Linked DNA regions of Stappia indica. The main gene of each other region encodes a partner of the protein of the gene in region 2 in a complex. Links are inferred from orthologs where the notes say so. Each region holds a gene or a part of one and is shown on either strand. Other genes may lie near its edges. The genes, in order: GH266_RS18195 and GH266_RS09940.

Evidence for each region.
Region 1: the proteins of GH266_RS09940 (region 2) and GH266_RS18195 are in contact, whole or in part, in a solved structure (PDB 1A0O), measured with the Escherichia coli proteins. The link is inferred for Stappia indica from one-to-one orthologs.

Annotation. Positions count from the first base shown.
Region 1 is NZ_CP046908.1:3,891,016-3,905,402, reverse strand. What follows is about bases 3,190-6,149. They hold GH266_RS18195 (response regulator), read right to left. Parts: upstream 4,882-6,149; coding sequence 4,498-4,881; downstream 3,190-4,497. Other genes in these bases: GH266_RS18185 (bifunctional riboflavin kinase/FAD synthetase), read left to right, coding at 5,744-6,149; GH266_RS18190 (MaoC family dehydratase), read left to right, coding at 5,123-5,578; GH266_RS18200 (protein phosphatase CheZ), read right to left, coding at 3,684-4,358; GH266_RS18205 (peptidoglycan-binding domain-containing protein), read left to right, coding at 3,190-3,475. In the rest of the region: GH266_RS18215 (TIGR01459 family HAD-type hydrolase), read left to right, coding at 44-916; GH266_RS18210 (hypothetical protein), read left to right, coding at 1,093-2,187; more of GH266_RS18205, read left to right, coding at 2,171-3,189; more of GH266_RS18185, read left to right, coding at 6,150-6,745; GH266_RS18180 (DMT family transporter), read left to right, coding at 6,742-7,695; lspA (signal peptidase II), read left to right, coding at 7,712-8,227; GH266_RS18170 (hypothetical protein), read left to right, coding at 8,414-9,133; GH266_RS18165 (M16 family metallopeptidase), read left to right, coding at 9,351-10,874; GH266_RS18160 (M16 family metallopeptidase), read left to right, coding at 10,871-12,247; GH266_RS18155 (EAL domain-containing protein), read right to left, coding at 12,347-13,858; GH266_RS18150 (heavy-metal-associated domain-containing protein), read left to right, coding at 14,101-14,298; GH266_RS18145 (ABC transporter ATP-binding protein), read right to left, coding at 14,324-14,387. UniProt on the Escherichia coli protein: Involved in the transmission of sensory signals from the chemoreceptors to the flagellar motors.
Region 2 is NZ_CP046908.1:2,104,708-2,119,449, reverse strand. The notes cover bases 4,342-7,656. They hold GH266_RS09940 (hybrid sensor histidine kinase/response regulator), read right to left. Parts: upstream 7,308-7,656; coding sequence 4,542-7,307; downstream 4,342-4,541. Other genes in these bases: chpT (histidine phosphotransferase ChpT), read right to left, coding at 7,439-7,656; GH266_RS09945 (chemotaxis protein CheW), read right to left, coding at 4,342-4,545. Outside these bases: GH266_RS09975 (RluA family pseudouridine synthase), read right to left, coding at 1-661; GH266_RS09970 (hypothetical protein), read left to right, coding at 660-1,019; GH266_RS09960 (CheR family methyltransferase), read right to left, coding at 1,560-2,423; GH266_RS09955 (protein-glutamate methylesterase/protein-glutamine glutaminase), read right to left, coding at 2,420-3,568; GH266_RS09950 (response regulator), read right to left, coding at 3,654-4,019; more of GH266_RS09945, read right to left, coding at 4,066-4,341; more of chpT, read right to left, coding at 7,657-8,083; GH266_RS09930 (hypothetical protein), read right to left, coding at 8,336-8,830; GH266_RS09925 (DUF1134 domain-containing protein), read left to right, coding at 8,996-9,598; GH266_RS09920 (coiled-coil domain-containing protein), read left to right, coding at 9,758-10,957; GH266_RS09915 (dipeptide ABC transporter ATP-binding protein), read right to left, coding at 10,997-11,833; GH266_RS09910 (ABC transporter ATP-binding protein), read right to left, coding at 11,830-12,696; GH266_RS09905 (ABC transporter permease subunit), read right to left, coding at 12,700-13,617; GH266_RS09900 (ABC transporter permease subunit), read right to left, coding at 13,632-14,639. UniProt on the Escherichia coli protein: Involved in the transmission of sensory signals from the chemoreceptors to the flagellar motors. CheA is autophosphorylated; it can transfer its phosphate group to either CheB or CheY.

The DNA.
Region 1 (14,387 bases), 1.8 Mb from region 2 along the record:
CGTCTTGCGCCGCGTCCGTTCCGTCTGCCGAAAAGAGACACCGATGACCCAGCCCGCACCGCTTCTCGTCCCCGGGCTTTCCGCCCTGGCGCCGTCCTACCGTGCCGTCCTGTGCGACGTGTGGGGCGTGCTGCACAACGGTGTCGCGGCCTTTCCCGAGGCCTGCGAGGCGCTGGCGCGGTTCCGCCGCGAAGCCGGGGGGATCGCGGTGCTGATCACCAATGCGCCGCGTCCGACGAGCTCCGTGCTCAAGCAACTTCAGGGGCTCGGCGTGCCGCTCGACGTCTTCGACGACGTGGTGACCTCTGGAGACGTGACCCGCGGCCTTCTGGCCGCAACCCGCGAGCAGCCGGTCTTCCACATCGGCCCGGCGCGCGATCTCACCCTGTTCGAGAGCCTCGACATCCGCCTCGTCGGCGAGGAAGAGGCCGAGCAGGTGGTGTGCACCGGTTTCCACGACGACGAAAACGAGATGCCGGAAGACTATCGTCCGATGCTCGAGCGACTGGCGGCACGCGGCCTGCCCTTCCTGTGCGCCAATCCGGACATCGTGGTGGAACGCGGCAACCGGCTGGTCTGGTGCGCCGGCGCCATCGCGCGTCTTTACGAGGATATCGGCGGCGCCGTGACCATTCTCGGCAAGCCGCATGCGCCGATCTACGAGGAAGCGGTGGCGCGGGTGGCGAAGATCGCCGGCGAAGCGGTGGCGCGCGAGCAGATCCTCGCCATCGGCGACGGGTTGCCGACCGACATTCGCGGCGCGGTCGCCAACGAGATCGACGTGCTGTTCATCACCGGCGGCATCCACGGCGCCGACTTCGGCCCGGTCGACGCCCCCGACGAGGCCCTGGTCCGCCGCCGCCTTGCCGAGGAAGGCCTGGAGGCACGCGCGGCGGTGCCGCACCTGCGCTGGTAACGCTCCAGGCCTGCCCCTCTTCTGCCTCGCCCCCTACCCAACGCCGGATCGCGAGAAACCGCCAATTCAGGCACATCTCCTGTTTGCATGCCGCAACCGGCGGGATATGCTGACGGAGGGGAAAGGTTTTATCGGCTCCCCGACGGATTTGGCGAGACGCGAGGCTGGGGGGCTTCATGCGATTTCTTGCAGACTTGCTGTCGACCTTGCGACGTGCGGCACCCCGTGCGGCGATGCTGGTCGTGGCCGCAGGCCTTGCCGGCCCGGCCGCTGCCCAGGACGGCACGACGCCGCTGCAGACGTTCCAGACCTACGTCGTCAACAACGACCTGACCAACGCACAGTTCTTCCTGCAGAACGGGCTGGTCACCGCCGCGGAGATCGACACGGGCGATCTGTTCCTCAAGGCGCTCTTTGCGAACAATACCCGCGGCTCGGACACGCGCCCTCTCGACTTTGCCAATATCGAGCAGGTGGCGCGCCTGCACGACTATCTCTCAGTGTTGGCCCCGGTCGACATGAACGGGCGCGAGCGGTGCTGGAATTACAACACGCGCATCACCGAACGCTGGTGCGGACTGGCGACAACGATGCTGGCGCAGGGCGTGTCGCCGCAGGCGATCTCCTTCTACCTGCAGCGCGGCCTCGACCTTGCCGCCCGGCCCGAGGAAGTCGCCTCTCCGGCGCTGGCGCTGATCGCCAATCTCGGTAGCCGCTACTCGATGGAGGATCTCAACTGGTTCTCCCAGAACGGGCTGCAGCTCGGCTCCGAAACCTTCCCGCTGTCGCATTTCACCAGGCTTCAGGCCTATTACGAGCTCGACCTCGACGACGCCTACAAGATCCCCGAGGCGCGGCTCGACAGCCAGCCCTTCAACTTTCTCGACGCGCTGTCGATGACCCTGACCAGCCGGCGGCAGAACGGTCACGAGCGCAGCGCCAATCAGGATTTCCTGTGCCGCTACATCATGTTCGTCGCGGGCCAGATGCCCCCGACCTTCGACCATTTTTCCTTCCTGCTGCGCAATGTGCAGGAGTTTCGCGGCGCCAATATCGGCCGCACGGAGAAAGCCAGCAGCCGCCGCTACGGCACGTTCTACTATGAAGTCTTTCCGCAAAGCTGTGTTTCGATGATCGGAGCGATGGCTCTCAGCAGTTCCGAACTCGACCGCATGATCAGTCTTTTCGCAGCCGAGCAGGACATGTCGACCGCCCAATGGCTCGTCACTCTCAAGCAAGGAGCCCTGCAGAGCAATGTTCAGAAAAACTAGTCTCCTCATGGCGGCGGCCAGCCTCGCCCTCGTCCCCGTCGCAGCGCCCGAGCCGGCCCACGCGGGCGGAGAAGGTGTTGCCGCCGGCATCATCGGATTTGCCGCCGGCGCCATCATCGGCAGCCAGATGAACCGCCCGCGCGAGCGGCGCGTCTACCGCACGGCGCCGCAGCGCCCGCGCCGCAGTGCGGCCGAGCGCGAATACTGGATGAACGTGCAGGCTTCGCTCAACCGGCTGGGCTTCGATGCCGGGCCGGTGGATGGTGCGCCGGGGCGCAAGACGCGCTCCGCGGTGACCCAGTTCCAGATGAGCATCAACGCGGTGCCGGACGGCAAGCTGACATCCGATCAGGCCGGCCTCCTGTTCGCGCGCGTCAATTCCGGCGGCAGCATGGCAACGGCCCCCGGCCAGCCGGCGCCCTACATGCAGCCCGGCACGATGCCGGCCTATCAGCAGCAGCCGGCCTATCAGCAGCAGCCACAGCCGGCCTACGGCATGCCGGTCGGCGGCTACCCTGCCCAGCAGGGCTTCCCGCCCATGCAGCAGCCCGTCCCGCAGGGGGGGCAGCAACAGCAGGCTGCCTTCCCGGCTCCGCAACAAGGCGGCTTCCCGCAGCAAGGCCAGCAGGCCGCCTTCCCCACTCCGCAGCAAGGCGGCTTCCCGCAGCAGGGCCAGCAGGCCGCCTTCCCCGCGCCGACACAGCAGCCCGGAACAACGGCCGCCGCGACCGCCGGCTCGGCATCCTTCCCGCTGGTCAACGGCGCAGTCTCGGGAGCCGGCACCCAGCCGGCCGGCAGTTTCCCGCCGCTTGCCGGTCCTGGCGGGCAGGAGGCGATGCCGGCAGCGGCTCCGGCCCGGTTGCAGCAGCCGGCGCCCTCGCCCGCCCCGCAGCAGGCAACGCCTGCCGCTCCAATGCCATCGCCCTCGTCAGATGTGGCCGCAACATCAGGCTCGGCGGCATTTCCCCTGACCGCGGCCTTCCCGCTGGTCAGCGGCGCGGCCCCAGGAGCGAGCGCAGGCGACAGTGCCGCACAGGAACCGACGCCGGCAGCAGCCGCTCCGGCCCAGTCGCAGCAGCCGGAGCCGGCGCCCTCGCCCGCCCTGCAGGCGGCTCCCTCGCAGGCCCAGCCGATCATCCAGACGGATGCGAGCGGCAACCAGTTCGTCGAGATCAACGGCCAGCGCTTCTACATGAACGCGGCTCCGGCAGCGCCCGCAGCTCCCACCACCACGCCGCCGGCAGCCGTGGTGGTGACGGCAGAGACCGGCACGCAGCCGCAGCAGTAACCGGCGGCACCGGAAAGCTGCCCGGCATGAAAAGTCGAGTTGCGTGAAAAGGCGGACATGAAAAAAGGCCGGATCAACCGATCCGGCCTTTCTTTCAGTTTCCGGCCGCTCGCGGGGGGCGCCGGCCAGGCAGGATCGCGTCTCTTTGCGGACGCGCGAAACGGGTGCTCCCCTCCCGTTTTGTCCTTGGTATTCTTGCCGCCCGGCATCAGCCGAACAGGCGGTCGATCTCGTCCTGGGCGCCCGACAGCATGCTGTCGACATCGGCCTGCGACACGCCCTCGCCCGCATGCTGGGGTCCGTGCAGGATCAGGTCGCGGCGGCGGCGCTCCTCGTCGGTCTCTTCCTGCGGCGCATCATCGCTCTCGGCAATGCGCAGCCGCTCGACGAAGGCCGACACACGGCTGTCGATGGCATTGAGGGCACTGACCACCTTCGAGATTCGCTGGCCGGTGATGTCCTGGAAGGCGCAGGCCTCGAAAATCTCGATCATCTTGTCGTTGACCAGCGCCTGGTAGGCGTCGTGGTCCATGTCGTCGGCGGCCATGATGGTCTCGGCCGCTTCCATGATCGTATGGGTGGCGGACTCGGTCGACTCGACGATGGCATCCAGCTCCCGGCCCGCTTCCGGGATCTGGTTGTTCTTCATGTCGTTGGGGCGCAGGTTGACGATCTCGACCTTCAGCCGCGAGATCTCGTCGGCGATCGCCGTCAGCTCGGCCGTGATCGTCGGCTGTATTGCGCCGAGGAACTCGCGCATCGAGCCCGTCATGACCTCGGCGAGGTCGATCACATCGTTCAGCGTCACATCACCCTGGCGGTCCCTGTTCTGCTCCAGGAATGTGATGAGCTGCGCGAGATCCTTCTTTTCCAAAGCGCCCATAGGATCTTTTCCTTTTGGCGCGGCCTCCTGCGGCCGCGCATCATCCATCCGCGCCCGAAACGCGGACGCAGCTCTCCTGCTCTCCGGCGGCGATGCCGCCAGCTCCCTGCAGAGCCCGGTTTTGCCGGAAGTATCCGGATCAGTCGGAGAAGACCGCCTCGATCTTGCCCTTCAGCGTCTGCGCGTTGAACGGCTTGACGATGTAGTTGTTCACGCCGGCCTTCTTGGCGGCGATGACGTTCTCGGTCTTGGACTCGGCGGTCACCATGATGAACGGCGTCTTGCAGAGGCCGGCATCGGCACGCACCTGCTTCAGCAGCTCGTAGCCGGTCATCGGCTCCATGTTCCAATCGGAGATCACCAGTCCGTAACGGCGCTGCTTCATCTTTTCCAGCGCTTCGGTGCCGTCAGCCGCGTCGTCGATATCTTCGAAGCCGAGCTGCTTGAGCAGGTTGCGGATGATGCGGATCATCGTCTTGTAATCGTCCACCACGAGGACCGGCATCTGAACATCCAGGGCCATTGTCTACTCCATACTGTCAATCTGCCCGACCCGCTTGAGCGGGCGTCTGATGCTGCTTCAAATCTCCAGGAGGAAGACACTTGGCTGTGTCCCCGCCTCCCCACGCCTTGCCACACTACCCGGCTCCCCTGAAAACTCCGTTAATGCGCATTGCTACATCTGACACGAAAGCTTAATTGCCGTGCGCACCGCGAGCGTCTAGCGTCCCCTGCGGCCGAAGGAACAAGGACGGAGGAGACCGATGCTGGCGTTGCAGACGCTCTATTACGAAGATCTCGCGCCGGGGCTCAGCGAGACCCTGACGAAGACTGTCAGTTCTTCTGATGTCATTGGCTTCGCGGAGGTTTCCGGCGACCGAAATCCGATCCACCTGTCGGAGCATTTCGCCGCACGCACGCCGTTCCGCACCCGCATCGCCCATGGCCTGTACACCGCCAGCCTGATCTCGGCAGTGCTGGGGACGCGGCTGCCCGGGCCTGGGGCGATCTACCTCTCGCAGACGCTGAATTTCCGCGCTCCGGTGCGAATCGGCGACGAGGTGACGGTAACGGTCACCGTCAGCGAGCTGATGGAGAAGGGCAACCGGGCCCGGCTCGACTGCCGCTGCGCCGTCGGCGACACGGTGGTCCTGGAGGGCGAGGCTGTGGTCAAGGTGCCGAGCCGGGCTGAGCAGGAGGCCGGCGACCCGCGCGCCTGAGCCGACACGCCTCCCGCCACGACCTGACAGCGCGCTCGCAGCGCTTGACCTTTTTCGGGCGAATGGGCAGGGTCCGCCGGCAGTTTCGTGCCGCCTTGAAGGCGGCACGCCCGTTCAGCCACAGGCCGCGCGCCGTCCAGCGTGTCCGGCAAGCCCTCGACGCCGATGACAGATCTCGTTTCCGAAGCCTTTCCCGTCGTCAGCGATCTGGCGGAGTTCCCGGCCGCCCTTGCCGACGGCGTCGTGGCGATCGGCAATTTCGACGGCGTGCATCGCGGTCACCAGGCCGTGCTCGGCGAGGCGCTGGACATCGCGCGCGCCCAGTCGGTGCCGGCCTTCGCGCTGACCTTCGAGCCGCATCCGCGCACCGTGTTCAATCCGGACAAGCCGGTCTTCCGCCTGACGCCGGAGCCCATGAAGGCCCGTGTGATGGCGGCGACCGGGCTCGACGGCATGGTCAGCCTGCCCTTCACCCGCGCGTTTGCCGGGCTCGAGGCAGAGGCCTTCGTCCACGAGATCCTGCGGGACAAGCTGCATATCCGGCACGCGGTGACCGGATACGACTTCCATTTCGGACGGGGCCGGCGCGGCACACCGGACTTCCTGCGCGCTGCCGGCAGCTCCGACGGTTTCGGCGTCACCATCGTCACCGCCGCAACCGACGAGGCGGGCGAGGCCGTGTCCTCCAGCCGCGTGCGCGCAGCCCTTGCTGCCGGCGACGTGGTGCTGGCCAACGCCCTGCTCGGCTACCGCTGGTCGGTGGAGGCAGAGGTGCGCCATGGCGAGAAACGCGGCCGCGACCTCGGGTATCCGACGGCAAACCTGGCACTGCCGGCCGAGACCGAGCTGGCCCACGGCATCTATGCGGTGCGTGCGCGCGCCAATGGCGGCGAGTGGATCGACGGCGTCGCCAGCTTCGGCCGCCGGCCGACCTTCGACAATGGCGCGCCGCTGCTGGAGGTCTTCCTCTTCGACTTTTCCGGCGATCTTTACGGGCAGAGACTTCAGGTGATGCTCGCCGCGCGGCTGCGCGCCGAGGAGCGCTTCGACAGTATCGAGGCGCTGATCGCGCAGATGGACCGGGACAGCGCCGAGGCACGGGCCGTGCTGGCCAGCCTTGCCCCGCTCGGCGCTATCGATTTGGCCGTGAACGGCCCGCCCGGATGAGCGACAGCGCGGGCAGCGTGCCGGCCGCCGAGGTCATGCGCGGCATCGGCCTGATGAGCGTCGCCATGCTGCTGGTGCCGATGATGGACGTCACGGCCAAGTATCTGACGGAGACCCAGCCGCCGCTGCAGATCGCGCTTGCCCGCTTCGCCTTCCAGATGGTGTTCGCGTTGCTGACCGCCGCCATCGGCCCCGGTCTTTCGGTGCTGCGGGCCCGGCGCCTGTGGCCGCATCTGCTGCGCGGCTTCTTCCTCTCCGGTGCGACGGTCTGCTTTTTCACCGCGGTCGCGACGATGCCGGTGGCCGACGCCATCGCGATCTTTTTCGTCGAGCCGATGATCCTGACCGTCCTGTCGGCGCTGGTGCTGAAGGAACAGGTCGGCCCGCGCCGCTGGATGGCCGTGCTCGTCGGCCTTGCCGGGGCGGCGATCATCATCCGCCCGGGCTTCGAGACTTTCGGTCTTACTGCGCTGCTGCCGCTTGGCGCCGCCCTGCTCTTTGCGCTGTATCTCGTGATCACCCGCAAGCTGTCCGGCGAGGGCGGCATGCTCTGCGTCCAGTTCACCGCCGGGCTCGGCGGGGTGATGCTGCTAGGCACCCTGTTCGTTGCCGCCAATATCGCGGGCTACGAGCCCGCCGAGGCGGTGATGCCCGACCTGCCCGGCTGGGGCCTGCTCGCCCTGGTCGGTGCGCTGTCCTTCTTCGCGCATGGGCTGATCGTCCAGGCCTTCGCGGCCGCGCCCGCCTCCGTCCTGGCGCCGTTCAATTACCTGGAGATCGTCAGCGCGACCGTGTTCGGCTATCTGGTCTTCGGCGATTTTCCCGACGGGCCGACCTGGATCGGCATTGCCCTGATCGTCGGCAGCGGCATCTATATCGCCCATCGCGAGAACCGCCGCAGCCAGGAGGAACTGGCCGCCCGCATCAACCGTACCGGCCCGCCAGACTGAGCAAGACGAGAGCCAGATGACAAAACGCCGCCTATGGGGCCCCTCCAGCGCCCAGATTCTCGCCATTGCCGCCATCGGCATGGCGCTCGACCAGGGTTTCAAGCTGTGGATGCTCTTCGGCTTCGACATTGCCGCGCGCGGCCGTGTCGCCCTCACCCCGTTCCTCGACCTGGTGATGGTGTGGAACTACGGCATTTCCTACGGGTTGCTGCAGCAGGAAGCCGGTCTCGGCCGGTGGCTTCTGGTGGGCCTCACGCTCGTCATCACCGTCGTGTTCTGGATCTGGGGAGCCCAGGCGACGCGCCGGCTGCAGGCGGCGGGCTTCGCGCTGGTGATCGCCGGGGCGGTCGGAAACGGCATCGACCGCATCGCCTACGGCGCCGTTGCCGACTTCTTCCACTTCCATGTCGGCGACTTCTCCTGGTACGTGTTCAACCTCGCCGATGTCTGGATCGTTGCCGGGGTGGCGGCTCTGCTGTATGACAGTTTCGTCGGTGGCCCTAATGATGCCGCAAAAAACCCGTCTGAGTAGCCGCAGCATCTGATGCGCCGGCTTGCCCGGACCAAAGCCGATGCAGGTTGTTCCAAGGACGACCGCACCGGCAAGACCGCCCGACCCGGCCAGTCCCACCCGGACAGTCCGGGTCCGAACTGCCGGCGAGGCGTTTGCCCCCCGGGACGCGGGTTTTCCGCGCAAGAGCCTTGAAGGATAGCTGACGTGTCGCGTCGACCCTTGACCGCAACCACCCTTCGTCATGCCGGCCGCCGCGGCCGTGCCCTGCTGCTCGCCAGCGCCGCGGCCCTCGTGCTTGCCGGCTGCCAGCACGGCGCCGACGGCTTCAACGACGGCTCGAGCAACGACGAGGCGCCCGATGTCGCGATGGTCCGCAAGCTGATGGAAGGCCTCGGCGCGGTCGACGCCCGCTCGGAGCAGAAGATCGAGTACGCCCCGCGCGCGCCTCTGGCCATGCCGACCAAGATGACCGAGCTGCCGCAGCCGGAAGAGAAGAAAGAGATCGCCAACTGGCCCGAGCAGGGCGAGACCGATCTCCAGCGCATCCAGCAGGCCTATCGCGACACGCGCGACATCGACCGGCAGGGTCGCAGCGACATCTACCAGTCGCGCGGCATCAAGGAGCTCGCCACCGGCGGCCAGAACCGCGACATCCAGCAGGAAATCCAGTTGGAGAACCGGCTCGAGGACGCGCGCATGAAGCCGAACGAGCTGAACCAGCGCGTCGGCGTCGCCCGCAAGGAGACCGCCGTGCTCGACGAGAACGGCAATCCGGTGCGCCGCTACCTGATCGAACCGCCGGTGGCTTATTCGACCCCGGCCGCCGGCGCGCCGCTGCCGCAGGTCGGCAAGGTCGACGACCAGCCGAAAGTTTCCGACATGGAGCGCCTGATGAGCGGCCAGTCGGCGCGTACGCTGCGCTGATCCCCAGGCGACGACGACGACAGGTTTTGCAAGGCCGGGGCAATGCTCCGGCCTTTTTGCTGCCTGCACCGGAAGGCGGCCTTGTTGTCGCCGCACGCGCATGCGCTATCTCTGGCCCCGTCGCCTTTGGCGGACCTTACGAAAAGTTCACGGGTCCTTTGCGGCCGGCCTGCCTATAAGTGATCGGCAGGGAGAAACCTTTTCCGGAGATCGAACCTTGTCGCCTCTCTCAGGACAAACCCGCCACATCCTGCAAGACACCCCGCTGGCACGCCGCCTGCTGCGCGGCGTCTCGCTGTGTGCCGGCACGCTTGCCATCGCCGCCGTCCTCGCTGTCGGCCCGCTTGCCGGCAGCAGCGCCCGGGCCGAGGCCACGCAGGCCGCCGATGCCGCCGCCTTCGCCGACATCCGCATTGGCGGCGACATGAGCGCCTTCACCCTCGACAACGGGCTGGAAGTGGTGGTGATCCCGGATCGCCGCGCGCCTGTCGTCACCCATATGGTCTGGTACAAGGTGGGTGCGGCCGACGAGCCGGAAGGCATGTCCGGCATTGCCCATTTCCTCGAGCATCTGATGTTCAAGGGCACCAAGGCGCATCCGGGCAACACCTTCTCCCAGCGCATTGCCGAGATCGGCGGCCAGGAGAACGCCTTCACCTCGCAGGACTACACCGCCTATTTCCAGCGCGTGGCGCGCGAGCATCTCGGCGAGATGATGGAGATGGAAGCCGACCGCATGCAGAATCTCGTGCTCAGCGACGAGGTGGTTCTGCCGGAGCGCGACGTCGTGCTGGAGGAGCGCCGCCAGCGCGTCGACAGCGACCCCGGCTCGATGCTCAGCGAGACGCTGGACAGCATGCTGTTCGTCAACCACCCCTACGGCACGCCTGTGATCGGCTGGCCGGACGAGATCTCGGCGCTCGACCGCCAGGACGCCATCGCCTTCTACGACCGCTTCTACACGCCGAACAACGCCATCCTGGTCGTTGCCGGCGACGTGACCGCCGACGAGGTGCGCAAGCTTGCCGAGGAGACCTACGGCAAGGTGCCGCGGCGCGCCGAGCCGGGTGCACGCGAGCGCGCCAAGGCGCAGGTCCTGCCCGGCTCGCGCGAGGTCTCCTATTCGGACCCGCGCGTCAACCAGCCGAACATGCGCAAGGCCTGGGTCGTGCCGAGCTACAACACCGCCGATGGCAATGGGGCTGCCGCACTGCAGCTCCTGTCGGAAGTGCTCGGCGGCGGCAGCACGAGCCGCCTTTACCGGGAGCTGGTGATCGACCGGGGCGTCGCCTCCTCGGCCGGCAGCTGGTACAATTCCGGCGCGCTCGACGACAGCACTTTCATGATCTACGCAGTGCCGGCGGACGGCACCGGCCTGGAGGATCTGGGCAAGGCCTCGCTCGACGTGCTGCAGCGCGTGGCGAGCGACGGCATCACCGCCGAAGAGCTGGAGCGGGCGAAGAAGAGCCTCCTGTCCTCCGCGCTCTATGCACAGGACAGCCAGTCGACGCTGGCGCGGATCTTCGGTGCCTCGCTGACCACCGGCGGTACCATCGAGGAAATCCGCAACTGGCCCTCGACCATCGCCGCGATCACGGCAGACGACGTGAAGGCGGCGGCCGCCGCGCATCTGGCCTCCCTGCCCGTGACCGCCTATCTGCGAGGGCCCCAGCAGGCTGCAGCCGCACCCGCCGACAGCGCCCCGCAGGAGCCGGCAGCTGCGCAGGAGGTCCAGCAATGAGCCGCCGTCTCGCCGCCGCTCCCGCATCTTCGCACGGAACCTCGCCCTTGACCCTTCTCACCGCCCTCGGCCGCGGGCTTCTCGCCTTCGCCCTCGTCGTCTCCGCCGTTGCCGCCACCCCGCGTCCGCTCGCTGCGATGGAGATCCAGGAGATCACCACGCCCGGCGGGCTGACCGCCTGGCTGGTGGAAGACGACACGGTGCCGATCGTCGCCATCAAGTTCGCCTTCGAAGGCGGCGCCTCGCAGGACCCCAAGGGGCAGGAGGGGCTGGCCAACCTGCTCTCCTCCACCCTTGACGAAGGTGCGGGCGAGCTGGATTCGCAAGCCTTCCAGACCCGTCTGGAGGACCTTTCGGTGCGCATGGGCTTCGATGCCGGCCGCGACAATTTCTATGGCTCGATGCGCACGCTGACGCCGAATGTCGACGATGCCTTCGAACTGCTGCGTCTTGCGGTCTCCTCCCCGCGCTTCGACGATGAGCCCGTGGCGCGGATGAAGCGGCAGATCATCGCCGGCCTGCGCAGCGAGGCCAAGGACCCCGATGCCATCGCCGGGCGCCGCTGGGCCGAGCTCGCCTATCCGGACCACACCTATGGCCGGGCCGCGCGCGGCACGGAGGAGAGCGTTGCCGCGCTTTCGCCGCAGGACCTGAAGCAGCTGCATGGCAACATCTTCGCCCGCAAGGGACTGAAGATCGCCGTCGTCGGCGCGATCAACGCCGAACGCCTGGCGCCGCTGCTCGACAGCGTCTTCGGCACGCTGCCGGAGACCGGAACGCTGACCCAGGTGTCCGATGTCACCATGGCGACCGGCAAGATGGAGCATGTGGCGCTCGACGTGCCGCAGACCGCCATCCGCATCGGCCTGCCGGGGTTGAAGCGCGACGACCCGGACTTCATCCCGGCCTTCGTGATGAACCACATCCTCGGTGGCGGCGTGTTTTCGTCCTGGCTGTTCGAGGAAGTGCGCGAGAAGCGCGGCCTTGCCTATTCCGTCGGCTCCTACCTGGTGCCCTACCAGCATGCCGGCATGTGGATGGCCGTGACCGGAACCCGCTCCGACCGCGCCGACGAGTCCGTCGAGGTGATCCGCGCGCAGATGGCGCGAATGGCCGACAAGGGACCGAGCGCGGAGGAACTGGCCAAGGCCAAGGCCTATCTCACCGGCTCCTATGCGCTGCGCTTCGATACCTCGGACAAGATCGCCGACCAGTTGCTGGGCCTGCAGGTCGAAGGCCTCGGTCGCGACTATATCGATGAGCGCAACACCCTGATCGAGGCGGTGACGCTGGAGCAGGTGCGCGCCGTCGCCGCACGCATGCTCAAGGGTGTCGACCCGCTGGTGGTCACGGTGGGACCGGAGAAGAGCTGAGACAGCACTCTCGTCCTCCCTTCGCAAGACATGAAAAGGCCCCGCCGGATCGGTTCCGGCGGGGCCTTTGCTTTTCGACGGTGCGAAGAGAGAGCCGACCTACTCGGCGGCGCGGCGCAGGCCGCGTTGCGGCGGGCGCGCCTGCAGCACTTCCGGACGGACCGGGCGCGGCGGCGAGAACAGATAGCCCTGGCCGATGCGGGCGTCGTAGTCGAGCACCTCCAGCACCTGGGCCTCGGTCTCGACGTGGTCGACGATCAGCTCCATCGCGTAGCGGCGCAGCAGGTCGCCGAGATCGGCCGGGTGAATGTGGCTGGCCGGCATGTGCTCGTTGCCGATCAGGCGGCTGGCATGCAGCTTCATGTAGCGGAAGCCGCGATCCGACAGGACCTTGAAGTCCATCTTCAGGTCGCGAACCCGGTCCATGGAGAAGCGGTAGCCGAGCTCGTGCAGCGCGGCGAGGCTCTCCAGCTCCAGCGCGCCCATCTCGTTGACGTCGCTCTGGGTGAACTCGAAGGTCAGGAGGCCCGAAAACCCCTCGTTGGCGCGCAGGAAGTCGAGGAAGCCGGGGAAGAAACGCTCGTCCACCAGCGTCTGGATCGACAGGTTGACGAAGAGACCGGAGCGGCGATTGCGGCTCGACAGGCGGCGCAGCACCTGGATGGCGCGGAACAGCATCAGGTTGTCGATGGCCGGCATCATCCGCGCGCGCGTCGCCTCGGCGATGAAATCGACCGGCTCGAGATAGTTGTTCTGCGCATCGCGAATGCGGGTCAGCGCCTCGTAGTCGCGGACCTGGCGCTGCGGCAGCGTCACGATGGGCTGCAGGAACAGATCGACCCGGTTGTTGTCGAGCGCGTCCTGGATGACCCGGCGCAGCTCGGGATCGGGCCTTGCGTCCTCCCGCGCGCGCGCCATGGCCGGCGAACGCTGGCTCTCCTGAGCGCGGCTGCCGTGCGGCCCCTCGCCGGGCGCGGGGCCGCGCACCGCCGGGGCGTCGCCGCCGTGCTGCGGCTGCGCATAGCCGTGCGGTGCCTGGGCTGGTTGTGCATGGCCGTAAGCGGGGGCGCGATCGGGAGCCTGAGCCGCATATGCCGGGCCCGGCTGTGCCGGATACCCGGCGCCGGTCGGCTGGCTGTAGCCGAGCGCGCGCGGCTCCTCGTAGGCGGCGAAGCGCTCCTGCGGCGGGGGCGGCGCGATCTGGCGCGCGTCCTGCTCGTCGATGCGGTCTTCCATGCCGGCCATGGCCTCGGCCATCTGCTTGATGAGGCTGCCCAGCACCTCCACCTCGGCGAAGAGCGGATCGATCTCCTCACGGGTGCGGCGCGGCAGGTTGGTCTCCATGCCGGTCAGCCGGCCCTCGATGTTGCTGACGTCCTCGTCGACCTCGAGCACGCGCTCCTCGAGCGCGGCGACCTTCTCGGCGATGTCGCCGCGGTCGCGCTGACGGGCGAAGACCAGATGAACGACGATCATGGTGCACAGGAGCGACAGGCCGAGCGTCACCGCCTCGCCCGCAGGGCGGGCGAACTGGAACATCATGATCGCAGCGACGGAGGCCGCGATCACCCCCATACAGAGGAAAATGAAAATGCTTGTCGCGCGTGCCATGCTCGTCCGGCCAAGTCCGTGCTTCCGCCGAAGCCGAATCAAACCTACCTCGAATAGCAACTGAATACGACGATTCTTCCGAGTCTCCAGCCCCAAGCCCCCGGAGGAGCGAGGAAAGTGTCGCGGCCAGGCAGCTTTCGGCCGGCAACCTCCCCCTTGACCTTCCCCTTGCTGGAAGCCCCATTCTTTCAGGGAATGACAGTCACGCCCGCCATCGGCGGCAGGAAGGAAAGCGCACGACCATGATCGAAGTGAAGATAGACGGCATGACCTGCAACGGCTGCGTCGCCTCGGTGAAGAAGGCGCTCGCGGCTGCGGACCCGGCGGCCAGCGCCGAGATCGACCTTGCCAGCGGCACGGCCCGTATCCAGACGCAACTGCCCCGCGAGCGGATCGTCGAGACGATCGAGGCGGCAGGTTACGACGTCGTCGCCGGCTGAGCCTCCTTCGCCTCCCCCTTCGCCCTCACGGGTCGGCAAGCATCCCGTCCACCAGGTGCAGCCGGCGGTCCATGCGCGCGGCCATGTCG
Region 2 (14,742 bases):
TCACCGCGATCTTCTGCCGGTTGGCCGAGGAGCGGGCGAGATCGGCATCGACGGTGCCGCGCAGCTGCATCGGCGCGCCCCAGACCAGTGCCACATATTCGCGCTCCAGCGGGCCGGTGCGGCCGTGGTCGGCGAACTGGGCGGCCAGCCCCTGATGGGCGAGATCGGTCTTGGCGACCACCAGCAGGCCGCTGGTGTCCTTGTCGAGGCGATGGACGATGCCCGGGCGCTTGACGCCGCCGATGCCCGACAGGCTGTCGCCGCAATGGTGCAGCAGCGCGTTGACCAGCGTGCCGCTCCAGTTGCCGGGCCCGGGATGGACGACGAGGCCGGCGGGCTTGTCGATCACGACAAGGTGATCGTCCTCGTAGACGATCGTCAGCGGGATATCTTCCGGAGTAGGCTCGGCTTCCTCCGGCTCCGGCAGCTCCAGCGCCAGATCCTCGCCCGAATTGACCCGGTATTTGGGCTCCATTATGGTCCGCCCGCCGACGCGCGCCCGGCCCTGACGGATCAGGGACTGGATGCGGCTGCGGCTGATTTCCGGCAGGTGGCGGGCAAGGCAGGCGTCGAGGCGGCTGCCGGCATCCTCATCGGAAACGGCAAGGGCTGCGGTCGCGACGCCGTCGGCATCGCCTTCCTCTTCAATGGACATAGACATGACACATCCGGCAATGGACGACGAAGACCGCGACGCGGAAGCCCCGCTGGATCCGGCGATGGAACGGGTTCAGACGAAGCTGAAGCGGCTGCTCGCCGTCTCTAGCCTCGTCATGGTGCTCGGCTTCATGGCCGTTCTCGCGGCCATCATCTACAAGCTGTCCGAAAGCGGCAAGCGGGCGGACGGAAGCGATATAGCCGCAACGGTGGCTATCGGCAAGGACGGGCGGGTGGAAAGCATGGTCCTGTCGGGCGACCGGCTGATCCTGCTGGTGCGCGACGGCACCGCCAGCAAGCTGCTGCATCTGGAAGCGGCGACCGGCCGCCTCATCGGCGAGACCGCGTTCGTCGCGCAGTAAACCGGACCCGAACCGAACCAAGCCGATATCTGCCGGCCTGCCTGCCGCATGCGTCCCTCGGGCGCCCGGCAGGCAGGGCGCATCCCCGCGCCGGGCGCGGGCGCGCGAAAACGCCTCTTTTTCCATTGTCCACAGGCTTTGCGAAAAATGGGGCTTGCATTCGGCGCGCGGGCGTTCTACCTACGCGTCCTGTTCGTAACTGACCGGCCGACGCCCCCATCGTCTAGCGGTCTAGGACGCCGCCCTCTCACGGCGGAAACAGGGGTTCGAGTCCCCTTGGGGGTGCCAACTTTTCCAGCGAGCGCTTGAACGACAAGCGACTTGCCGCCGGCTCCACGAAACTTCCGAAAAATCGATGGCAACTTCCCCTTCCGGGGCGAACTTCCGCGCGTCCGCCGAATGCATGCGGCGCGGCGGGTCTTTTCCGTGCAGGCATTCCTCGCAATGCAAACGCCGGGCAGTGCAAAACGCTGGGCAATGCAAAACGCCGGCGCAGGGCGCCGGCGTTTCGTGTTCGTGCAAGCGTGGTTTGCGGGCGCTTCAGCCGGCGACCTGGAAGCGCGAGCGCGCGGCAAGTCCCTGCGTCCCGGTCGCGGCAGAGGGCTGATAGAGGCCGCGCAACTCCGGCACCGGCCGGAAGGCGTCGGTCAGGCCGACAACGGTCTCGGCCGCGCCCAGCACCAGGTAGCCATCGGCCGGCATCTGCTTGGAGATCCGCTGCAACACGTCCACCTTGGTCGGCTGGTCGAAATAGATCAGCACGTTGCGGCAGTAGACGATGTCGAAGGAGCCGAGCGTGGAAAAATTCTCCAGCAGGTTGAGCTTGCGCCACTGCACCATGGAGCGCAGCTCCGGGTTGACCTGCCACAGGTCGCCCTTCTGGGTGAAATATTTCAGCAGCATCTGGATCGGCAGGCCGCGCTGGACCTCGAACTGGCTGTAGATGCCGGTCTTCGCCTTTTCCAGGACCTCGTTCGACAGGTCGGTGCCGATGATCTCGACACGGAAGCCGGCGATCTTCTGCGCGGCCTCCTTCAGGCAGATGGCGAGCGAGTAGGGCTCCTGGCCGGTGGAGGCGGCCGCGCACCAGATTCGGATGGTCCGGCGGTCGGCGCGCGCCTTCAGCATGGCCGGAAGCATCACTTCGCGGAAATGCTGGAACGGCGTGCCGTCACGGAAGAAGAACGACTCGTTGGTGGTCATGGCTTCGACCACCTCGACGCACAGCTGTGCCCCGGTCGGCTTCTGCATCGCCTGAACGAGCTCGGACAGACCGGCGAGATTGTGACGTCGTGCCACCGGCAGCAGCCGGCTTTCCACCAGGTACTGCTTCTCGTTGGTCAGGATCAGCCCGGACTTGGCCTTCAGGAACTGCTTGAGATACTCGAATTGTGACGCAATCACCTGGGGCCTCCACTCAACAATCCGGAGATCTTGGGGCCGATGCGGGTGATCGGCAGGATCTCGCAACACATGCCCGTCTGCGCTGCCGCGCCGGGCATGCCCCATACCACGCTGGTCGCCTCGTCCTGTGCGATGATGCTGCCACCGCCGGCGGCGATGGTGCGCACTCCGGCGGCGCCGTCATGTCCCATTCCGGTCAGCACCACCGCCAGGGTGGCGGAGCCGTAGATCTTGGCGACGCTGTCGAACAGCGGGTCGACCGCGGGCTTGCAGAAATTCACCGGCGGGCTGTCGTTCAGACGCGCCACGACCTGGCCGCCGTCCTTGTCCAACGTCATGTGCAGGCCGCCCGGCGCCACGTAGATATGGCCGGGCTTGAGCACCTCGCCGTTGTCGGCTTCCTTGGCCGGGCGGAGCGCCGCCTTGGCGATGTGCTCGGCGAGAATGGCGGTGAAGGTCGGCGGCATGTGCTGGGTCAGCACCACCGGCACTTCGCGGATCGAGGTGCCGATGTCGGTGAAGAGCTGCTGCAGCGCCTGCGGACCGCCGGTCGACGAGCCGATGGCAAGGATGCGCGGGCGGGCGCTGGAATAGGCGCGGGTGCGGATTGCAGGGGCTGCGGGCGCGCCCGCCGCGCCGGCTGCAAGGCGGGTATAGCCGGCCGGCGTCGCACCGGCCGGGGCCTGCGAGGCGGTCCGCCCGGCGGCCGTCTGGGCGCGCATCATGCGTCCGCCGGCAGAGGCTCCGCCGCCGCGGCGACGCTGGCCGAGCGCCTTCACCTTGTCGATGAGCTCGCGGCGGAAGTCGATCGAGGTCGTGACCTCGCTGGTCGATTCCGGCTTGGGGACGTAGTCCTGGGCCCCGAGCGAGAGGGCGCGCAGGCTGACCTCGGCGTTGCGGCGGGTCAGCGTCGAGGCCATCACGACGATGAGGTCGCGCTTCTTGCGCAGCATCAGGGGAAGGGCGGTCAGCCCGTCCATCTCCGGCATCTCGATGTCGAGAACCACCACGTCCGGGTTCGAGCGCTCGATGTCGTCGACCGCGAGCTTGCCGTTGCGATGGGAGGCGACGAGCTGCAAAGCCGGGTCCGCCTCGACCCAGCGGCTGAGCAGTCCACGGATGACGACGGAGTCGTCGACAACCATGACGCGGATACAATCCGCCCTGGCGCCGTCCCTTGGGGCCGGCGCTGAAGAACTGGCGTTCATGTGGTACAGCCCTGCAGAGGGGTTACAGCAGCCCGGCTTCCTGGAACTTCGCTTCCACGATGTCCTTGTCGAACGGCTTCATGATGTACTCGTTGGCGCCGGCGCGCATGGCGCGGGTGATATGGGCCACGTCGTTCTCTGTCGTGCAGAAGACCACGACGGGCTTTTCGCCGCCATACTCCTTGCGCAGCGCCAGCAGGAACTCCAAACCGTCCATCTCCGGCATGTTCCAGTCCAGCAGGATCGCGTCGGGCATGCGCTCGCGGCAGGCCTGCAGGGCCTTCAGTCCGTCCTCGGCCTCCGAAATCTCGAAGGACAGGTCTTCGAGAATGCGGCGGGCGACCTTGCGGATGACGCTTGAGTCGTCGACGACCAGACAGTGCTTCATTTCTGTTCTCCCGAGTGCCGGGTTTCTTTTCGGCGGTGTGGTCGCGTCAGGCCGCAGCCATGGGCTCGAACATCGCTCCGAAGAGGCGGGTGACGTCGAGAATGATCATCAGCTTGCCGTCGAGCCGGTGTACGCCGCCGGAAATCTCAGCCCAGCGCTTGTCGAGGTTGGACGGGTTCGGCTCCATCGAGTCGTTCGACAGGCGCAGGACCTCGCCGACCTGGTCGATGACGAGGCCGTAGCTCTCGCCCTTGTGCTCGATGCCGACCGCCATGACCTGGGCGTTTGCGTCCCTGGCCGGCAGGTGCAGGCGCTTGCGCATGTCGATCGCCGTGACGATGCGGCCGCGCAGGTTGAGCACGCCGGCCACTTCCGGAGCGGCCAGCGGCACGCGGGTCACGCTCTCGGGAACGAAGACGTCATGCACCTGGCTGATCGGCAGGCCGAAGAGCTGGCCGCCGATGATGACGGTGACATACTGGATGGTATCGTCGATACCGGCCGCGAGATTGTCGTTGTGCCTCATGCCGCAATTCCCATTTCACCAGCGAACAGATCCTTCAGCGAGGCGATCAGCCCCGGACGGTCGAACTTCGCCACATAGTCGTCGAAACCGGCCTGACGGCCGCGCTCGATGGAGGCCGGGGAGACCACGGCCGACAGCGCCAGAACCGGCATCTTGCGGAAGCGCGGATCGCGACGCAGGGCCTCGCAGAACTCGAAGCCGTTGATTTCCGGCATCTCGATGTCGCTGACGATCGCCTGGAACGTGTCGCCGTTCTCCAGCAGCTCGAAGGCCTGGCGCGCGCCGTTGACGGCGGTGACGTCATAGCCGGCCGCCTTGAGGACGGGCGTCAGCATGTTGCGGAAGAAGGCGCTGTCGTCGACCAGAAGGACCTTCTTGGTCAGCGCGGCGATGTCCATCTCCTTGCGCATGAACCAGTCCTCGAAGGCCTGCGGCAGGTAGTAGCCGAGGTCGATGATCTCGGTCGCCTTGTCCTTGATGACCGCCGATCCCAGGATACCGGCCCGGTCGGAGCCGACCTCGATGTTCATGCGGTCCTCGACGATGTCGACGATCTCGTCGACGACGAGGCCCATGGAGCGGCCGGCGTCGGAGAAGACCAGCATCGGCTGGGTGCCTTCGCCGCGGCGGGTCTGGGAGGCCTCGATATAGACCAGCGGCATCAGCGAGCCGCGATACTGGACGAGGTCCCGGCCGTTGGAATGCTCGATCTTGGAGACTTCGAACTCCTCCAGACGGGTGACCAGCGACAGCGGCACCGCCTTGGGCTCGGGCGAGCCGGCGCGGAACAGCAGCATCGACACGGTCGACTGCCCGTCGAGGGCGGAGGTCATGGCTTCCTCGGCTTCCTTGCGCTCGTTCTCGGCGACGACGCTGGAGGCATGGCTTGCCATGGCCGAGGCGACGCCGTTCGGATCGATGATCATGATCACCGCACCGTCGCCCAGGATGGTGTTGCCGGAGAACATGGTCAGGTTGCGCAGCATGGAGGACATCGGCTTGACGACGATTTCCTCGGTATGGAACACGCCGTCGACGACGACGCCGAAGGTCTGGCTGCCGACCTGCATCACCACGATGAAGCCGGTGTCGGACTCGATCTCCTGGTCGCCGTCATTGGGTCCGACGCCGAGCAGCTGGGACATGTGCACCAGCGGCAGCAGCTTGTTGCGCAGGCGCAGGACAGGCGTGTCCTTGATGCGCTCGATGCGGTGCTCGGAGTTGGACTGGACGCGCACCAGCTCGACCACCGACAGCTGCGGGATGGCGAAGCGGTCGCCGCCGGCCTCGACGATCAGGGCCGAGACGATGGCGAGCGTCAGCGGGATCTTGATGATGAAGCTCGAACCGCGACCCGGGACCGAGCGCAGGTCGATGGTGCCGCCGATCAGCTCCACGTTGTTGCGCACCACGTCCATGCCGACGCCGCGGCCGGAAACGCTGGTGATGTTCTGCGCCGTGGAGAAGCCTGCGTGGAAGATGAACTTGTGGATCTGCTGATCCGTCATCTTGTCGAGCTCGGCCTCGGTGGCGAGCCCGCGCTCCAGCACCTTGGCCTTGACCCGGTCGACATCGATGCCGCGACCGTCGTCCTTGACCTCGATGATGATATGGCCGCCTTCATGATAGGCGGACAGGGTGATCGTGCCCTTCTCCGACTTGCCGGCGGCACGGCGGTCGGACGGCATCTCCAGCCCATGATCGGCGGAGTTGCGGATCATGTGGGTGAGCGGGTCCTTGATCAGCTCGAGCACCTGGCGGTCGAGCTCGGTCTCGGCGCCGATCATCTCCAGCTCGATCGGCTTGTCGAGTTCCTGGCTGAGATCGCGGACGATGCGCGGCAGCTTCTGCCAGGCATTGCCGATCGGCTGCATGCGCGTCTTCATGACGCCTTCCTGCAGCTCGGCCGTGACGTTCGACAGGCGCTGCAACGGCACCTTGAATTCGGAATCCTCGTGACGGCGGGAGATCTCGAGCAACTGGTTGCGGGTAAGGACCAGCTCGGAGACCATCGTCATCAGATGCTCGAGCGTCTCGACCGCCACGCGGATCGACTGGCTCGACACGGAGGCCTTCTTCTCGCCCTTGTCGGCGGTCTCGCGCGGAGCCGCGTCTTCCTCGCGGGCACGGCCGCGGGGGGCGAGCGGTGCCGGCGGGGCGGCTTCCGCCTCCATCTCGGCATCGGCCTCGATTTCGGTCAGGGCAGCGGAAACGGGGAGTTCGACCTCGACTTCGGCCTCGCGGAAGGCACGCTCCAGTTCGTCGAGCGAGACTTCGCCGATACGCAGCGGGCGCTCCAGCACCTGCTCGACCAGTTCGCCGCGGGCCACGCCGTCGTCTTCGGCCTCGGCCGTGTCGTCGGCGGCAGCGCTGCCGCGGGTGTCGGCTTCCAGCGCCATGCGCTCCAGCTCGGAGATCAGGTCGTGGTCGCTGCCTGCGGGCTCGGTGCCGTTGGCGGCCTCCAGCTCGGCCAGGATCTCCTTGATCCGGTCGATGGAGGAGAGAATGAGCGAGACCGCGTCGGGCGTCACCTTGGCGCCGTCGCGGAACTTGCCCATCAGCGTCTCGCCGGCATGGGCGAGGGCCTCCAGCCGGGGCAGGCCAAGGAAGCCGCACGTGCCCTTGATCGTGTGAACGAGCCGGAAAACGTTATCGAGAATTTTCGCGTTGTTCGGTTCCTGCTCGAACTTCACGAGCTCGACGTCGACGACATCCAGGCTCTCGTTCGTTTCTGTGAGGAACTCGCTAAGCAGGTCGTCCATGGCCACACTCACCCGACTGGTTACTGGTACACGATCCGGACCCTGTATCCGGACCACCCATCCCTGTCAGAGACAATGCGGCTTAAACAGTTAAGATAGACTGAAGCAGCGTAGGGTGCTTTTGAAGCAGTTTAACCTATGCAGGCCGCAGTAATCCGCACTCCGTCGTCTTCCTTAACGACTTCTAAATCCATGCCGGACTCGCGTGCCAGAAGCACTGCATAGACCGGCTGGACGGTATGGGCGTCGATCCTCTCCGGCTCCTTGCCGGACGTCATTTCGAGGACGAGTGCGGGAACCTTGGTTGTCGATCCGGTTACTTTCAACCGGAAGGTGGGCGTCTGCGCATCGCCGTCCATGGTGACGGTGATCAGGCCGCCGCGCGGGACGCACTGATTGGCCAGCAGGATCAGGTTGAGCAGCAGCTTGACCCGGTTCTTGGCCATCAAGAGGCGGGGCACCTGCCAGTCGAGATCCGCCTTCTCGTTGGCCAGGAAGCCGGCCGCCACCGAATGGGCATCGCCGAGGTCGATCTCCGCGCCGGCGGATCCGGCGGCGCCGAAAGCGAGGCGCGCGAACTGCAGCTTCGCCGAGGCCTGACGCGCACTTTTGCGGATCAGGTCCATCGCGAACTCCTTCATGTCCTCGTTATTTTCCTCATCGAGGACTTCGAGGCCGTTGGTGATCGCGCCAACGGGGGAAATGATGTCGTGGCAGACGCGGCTCGCCACCAGGGCGGCAAGATCGAGGGCGCTGAGTTCGTCGATGGCGGTCATGCTGTGGTCCTTGGCGGAGTCCCTGGCGGATGTCCTGGCAGTGTGCCTGACGGTCTTTCCGGTATTCGTGGCCGGTATTCGTGGCCGGTATTCTTGGCCGTTAGTCGCTGCCGGTGGTCGTGCCGGCAGTCGCGGGCGGCGGTCAGGGCCGGCACAGTGCTGGCGCAGACCCGCCGGGCGGCACGATTCGGCCCTTGGAAAAGGGTTACACCGCCCTTCCCACGCTGCCAAGCCATCGGGCGATGGCGGAATTCAGCGGCTGCACCCTTGCGCCCGCGCCCGCGTCTGCGCCTCGGCCAGCAGGCTGGCCGGATCGGAGAGAAACAGGAAGCGGTTGATCTCCGAATGGAAGAGCAGCAGGCGGCCTTCATGCAGCGCGAAGATCAACGGGTTGCCGATGGTGACGAAACCTTCCGCCAGCGCCAGGGGATCGCAGCCCCGCAAGTGGGGCGCATAGATCTGCGGATCCTTCTCGAAGGCGGCGCGGTTGCCTTCATTGACGAACATCCACACCGTATCGTCCCAGCGCAGCTCATGGCGCCGATCGCCCTCGCGCGGCATGCGGTCGATGAAATAGGCGACCGGGTCACGGCCGCCGAGCGCATAGCCCGACACGGGGTCGGTGGCATAGTCGATGGCACGCGCCGGACCCGCCGCGCAGACGAGCGCCAGGCCGGCCAGGACGATGCGCAGGCCGCCGCCTGCCGTCCACCATAATCTTTTCCGATTTCGACTACACTCTGACATCGAATCAGTCCCGCGATCCCCGGACGACGACTGTGCCTGCAAGGTGGGCCCGGGGGCAACCGCGGAGGTTTCCGGCGCGGCCCGCGTCCGGCGCCGGTCGTGCCGGCCGCCCGCCCGCAAGGCTCGCGCCGGTCCCTTGCATGAGAGCGTTGAGGACGGACCATCATGACGCGACTTCCCCACTTCCGTACCGGTCGTTCGGCGACCGCCTTTGCCGCGACGCTGGTTCTCGGCCTCGTCGCGCTGCTCGCCGCCGGCCTGCCGCAGGCGCGCGCGCAGCAGCCGGAGCAGTACAGCCAGGGCGAGCTGGTCGACACGGGCCATCGCTTCTTCGGCCAGCTGTCGGGCGGGCTCGCCTCGGTGGTGGAGCGTGCGGTTTCGGAATATGGCCAGCCGAACGGCTACATCCTCGGCGAGGAAGGCTCGGGCGCGCTGCTGGCGGGTGCGCGCTACGGCGAGGGGCAGCTCTACACGCGCAATGCCGGCACCCACAAGGTGTTCTGGCAGGGTCCCTCCTTCGGCTGGGACATCGGCGGCGACGGCGCCCGGGTGATGATGCTGGTCTACAATCTGCCCGACACTTCGGCGATCTACCGCCGCTATGTCGGCGTCAACGGCTCAGCCTACCTGATCGGCGGCTTCGGCATGACGGTGCTGTCCAACCACGACATCTATGTGGTTCCGGTGCGGGCGGGCGTCGGTGCGCGTCTCGGCGTCAATATCGGCTATCTCAAGTTCACCGACCAGCCGACCTGGAATCCTTTTTGATCGCTTCCCCTGCGAGATGCTTGGCGCATGACCCGGCGTCTTGTATCAGGATGCATGGTAAAACATGCAGGCGTGCCGGGGCGAAGCCCTTGCGGCACGCGGGTCCGGAGCGCGCATGCGGGTTCGTGGCGGCAGGGGACCAGACGGTGGTGAGCGGTCTTGATTGAAGCGGCAATGTATGTGGCCCTCGGCTTCTGCCTGGCCGGCCTGCTGTCGGTGGCGCTCATGCCGACCGTCTGGCGCCGGGCGGTGCGGCTCACCCGTGCCGCGGTCGAGGCGACCACGCCGATGACCCACGCGGATGTGCGCGGCGAGATCGCCGGCCTGCGCGCCCGGCACGCGGTCGAGTACCGGAAACTCGAGGCGGGGCTGGAGCGGCTGCAGCAGCAGGCGACGGAAAACCGCATCGCGCGCGACCGTGCCGAGGCGCTGGCCAACGACCTGCGCGCCGAATTCCGGGCCAAGGACCAGGCGCTGGGCGATGCCATGGCGCAGGAGGAAGAGCTGCGCCGCGAGATCCATGACGGCGGCGAGGCGCTGGCGCGGGCAAAAGCCCGCATCCGCGAGCTGGAGCGCAGCGTCAAGCGGCTGATGGCGGCGGCGGAGACGGCGGACAGGGCGGAGGGCGACGAGGCGCTTGCGGACGGCGGGACGCCGCTGCTGGTGGTCGCCCCTCAGCCGGCGGACCGGGCGGGCGAGCGGCTTGCCGCGCAGACGGACGAGGCCGGCGAGGATCCGCTGGGCCGCGCGTCGGAGTTTGCCAAGGTGACCGCGCTGGAGGTCGAGATCGCCTCCCTCAAGCGCAAGCTGAAGCGCGCCGAGGAGCGCGCCGCCCGCCCCGTCGACACGGCCGAGGCCGCCGCCGACGGTGCGCAGGCGGCCCGCAGCGCAGGTCTCAGCCGGCAGGAATTGCGGGCCAGGGACAACCGGCTTTTCGAGGCGGAGTCGCGCCTGATCGCCGCCCAGGCGGAAATCACCCGCCTGTCGGTACTGGCCGAGGGCGCCCAGGGCGACGAGACGCTGGCCGGCGAGGCGGCGCGGCTGCGCGCCGAGAACGAACGGCTGCGGGCGGAACTGCGCGGCAATGACGATTTTGTCGCCCTGCGCTCGGAGCTTGCTGGTCTTGCCGCCTCCGTCGCCGCATCGCTGGGAACGGACGAGGATCTGGCGCCCGTGCTTGCCGGGGCCGAGGCCGCCTCCGCCGACGACGACAGGGCGTCCGGCAGCGCGGTCACCCAGTCGCTTGCCGCGCGCATCCGTGCGGTGCGCGAGCGCAAGTCGCAGGCCGGGGACGGCGCGCCGCCTCCGCCCAAGGCCCCCGAGCGGGCAACCCGCGGCAAGGCCAAGGCCGGCGGCTGATCCGACCGCCGCAACCAGGTGCAACGGCCGCCCCGGCATTCAGCCGGCGGCGGCCTTCTTATTTTCCAGACGGGCACGGATGCTGGCGACATCGGCCTTGGGCGTCGCCGCGAACAGCGTGCGCGTGTAGTCGTGCTGCGGGTTCTCGAAGACCTCGTCGCGCGTGCCGTATTCGACCGCCTCGCCGAAATACATCACCATCACCTTGTCGGCGATGTAGCGCACGACCGACAGGTCGTGGCTGATGAAGACATAGGTGAGGCCGAACTCGTCCTGCAGGTCGGCAAGCAGGTTGAGGATCTGCGCCTGCACGGAGAGATCCAGCGCGGAAACCGGCTCGTCCAGCACCAGCAGGCGCGGGCGCAGCATGATCGCGCGGGCAATCGCCACGCGCTGGCGCTGGCCGCCGGAGAACATGTGCGGGTAGCGCCCGTAATGCTCCGGCTTGAGCCCGACCTTTTCCAGCATGGCGAGCGCCGCATCGCGCCGCTCGGCCGCGCTCATCGACGTGTTGAGCAGCAGGGGCTCTTCCAGTACAGCGCCGATCTTCTGGCGCGGATTGAGCGAGCCGTAGGGGTTCTGGAAGACGATCTGTACCGCCTGGCGCATCTCGCGGGTGACGCCGCGGCGGGCGATGTCGATCGGCTTTCCGTCGATCTCGATGGAGCCGGAGGTCGGCCTGTCGATCATCGTCAGCATGCGGGCAAGGGTCGACTTGCCGCAGCCGCTTTCGCCGACCACGGCCAGCGTCGTGCCGCGTTCCACGTCGAAGCTGACGCCCTTGACGGCATGCAGCAGGCGCGAGGCGGAAAACAGGCCGCCGCCGATCTCGTAGTCGCGCTTGAGGTCGCGGACCTTCAGGATCGCATCGCTCATGGACGAGCCCCCGTGCCGGCCTGGGTTTCCTTGGCGTAGTCCCTGGCGAAGTCCGCCACCGTCGGCAGCCGGTCGCCGGTGGCGTTTTCCGGCAGCGCCGACAGCAGCGCCCTGGTGTAGGGGCTGCTCGGGTTCTCGAACAGGGTGAGCACGTCGGCGGTTTCCATCTGGCGGCCCTGATACTGGACGACCACCCGGTCGGCGGTCTCGGCGACGACGCCCATGTCGTGGGTGATCATGATGAGGCCCATGCCGTGGTCGCGCTGCAGGCCGGTCAACAGGTCGAGGATCTGCTTCTGGATCGTGACGTCGAGCGCCGTGGTCGGCTCGTCGGCGATCAGCAGTTTCGGATTGCAGGCCGTGGCGATGGCGATCATCACCCGCTGGCACTGGCCGCCCGACATCTGGTGCGGGAAGGCGCCGACCCGGCGCTCCGGCTCGGGAATGCCGACGGCGGTGAGCAGTTCGATCACCCGGTCGCGCCGCTGCCGGCGGTCGAGGCTCGTGTGGGTCTTCAGCGCCTCGTCGAGCTGGAAGCCGACGGTGAAGCACGGATTGAGGCTGGCGATCGGCTCCTGGAAGATCATCGCGATGTCCTTGCCGATGACCTTTCTGCGGCGCGCCGCCGACAGGGACCGAATGTCGATGTCCTCGAAGGTCATCTTGTCGGCGGTGACCGTCGCGGTGTCGGGCAGCAAGCCCATCAGCGCCAGCATGGCGACCGACTTGCCGGAGCCGCTCTCGCCGACGATGGCGAGCACCTCTCCCGCCTCGACCGTGTAGTCGACGCCGGCAAGGGCGCGGAACGGGCCGTTGGCGGTGTCGAACTCGACGCTGAGATTGCGGATTTCGAGCAGGCTCATCGGTCAGCTCCGCTTCAGCTTGGGGTCGAGGGCATCGCGCAGCCCGTCGCCGACCAGGTTGATGGCGAGCACGGTGATCAGGATTGCAAGACCGGGGAAGGTCACCACCCACCAGGCGCGCAGGATGAACTCGCGCGCCTCGGCCAGCATCGTTCCCCATTCGGGGGTGGGCGGCTGTGCGCCCATGCCGAGGAAGCCGAGGGCGGCCGCGTCCAGGATCGCGTTGGAGAAGGACAGGGTTGCCTGCACGATCAAGGGCGCCAGGCAGTTCGGCAGGATCGTCTTGAACATCAGGCGCAGGTTGCCGGCGCCGGCGAGCCGTGCCGCCACCACATAGTCGCGGCTGCGCTCGGCCAGCACCGCGGCGCGGGTCAGGCGGACGAAATGCGGCTGCAGTACCAGGGCGATGGCGATCATCGCGTTGACGAGGCCCGGTCCCAGCACGGCGACCAGCACCAGCGCCAGCAGCAGCGAGGGGAAGGCGAGCACCACGTCCATCACCCGCATGATCACGGTGTCGACCCAGCCGCGGAAATAGCCGGCGACGAGGCCGAGCACGATGCCGCCGGTCAGGGCGATGGTCACCACGACGAGGCCGATGAACAGCGAGAAGCGCGCGCCGTAGATCAGCCGCGAGAGGATGTCGCGGCCGACCGCATCGGTGCCGAGCAGGAAGGCCGTCTTGCCGCCTTCCGACCAGAAAGGCGGGGTGAGGAAGCTGTCGCGATACTGCATGTCGGGATCGTGCGGCGCGACGATCGGTGCGGCGAGTGCGACGAGCACCAGGGTGACGAAGACCACGAGGCCGACGACGGCGCCGCGGTTGCGGGAGAAGTAGAACCAGAACTCGGCGAGCATCTGCCGCGTGGCATTGCGGCTTTCGGCTTCGACGGAGACGGCGGGAGTGGGTGTGTCGGTCATGCTTCGGCTCCGGCTCAGGTGTGGCGGATGCGCGGATTGACAAGCCCGTAGAGCATGTCGACCGTCAGGTTCACGATCATCACGATGAGGGCGATCATCAGCAGGCCGCCCTGGACGACGGGGTAGTCGCGGCGGGCGATGCTGTCGATCATCCACTTGCCGATGCCCGGCCAGGAGAAGATCGTCTCGGTGAGGATGGCGCCGGCCAGCAGCACGCCGACCTGCAGGCCGATGGTGGTCAGCACCGGGATCATCGCGTTGCGCAGGGCATGCAGGCCGACGACGCGCAGCGGCGCGAGGCCCTTGGCCCTTGCGGTGCGCACATAGTCCTCGCCCAGCACTTCCAGCATGGCCGAGCGGGTCTGGCGGGCGATGACCGCCAGCGGGATCGTCGCCAGCACGATCGAGGGCAGGATCAGGTGGCTGAGGGCTGACTGGAAGGCGCCCTTCTGTCCCGACAGGAGGCTGTCGATCAGCATGAAGCCGGTGACCTGCGGGAAGAAGTACATCAGGGAGATGCGGCCCGAGACCGGCGTCCATTGCAGGATGCCGGAGAAGAGGATGATCAGCAGCAGGCCCCACCAGAAGATCGGCATCGAATAGCCGATCAGCGCGGTGCCCATGATCGCCTGGTCGGCGACCGAACCGCGGCGGACGGCGGCGAGGATGCCGGTGGGGATGCCGAGCGCCACCGCGATCACGATCGCGCATAAGGCCAGCTCGACGGTCGCCGGGAACAGCGCCATGAATTCGTCGAAGACCGGTTTCTTGGTGACGATGGAGTTGCCGAGATCGCCAGTGAGAACGCCGGCGATATAGTCGAGATATTGCCGCCAGATGGGCTCGGAGAAGCCGAATTGCTCCATCAGCTGGTTGTAGCGCTCGGGACTGAGGCCGCGCTCGCCGGCCAGCAGCAGGACGGGATCGCCCGGCAGCAGGCGGATGAAGCCGAAGGCGACGATCGTCACGCCGATGAAGGTCGGGACGAGCAGCGCCAGACGGGCGAACAGGAAACGGATCATCGGATGCGTCCAAAACGACCGCACCGGCCCCGGACTGGATCCGGGCCGGTGCGGGATGGCGTTGGCCGGGCCTGTGCGCCCCGGGGTCGTCTCCGGAGCGCTC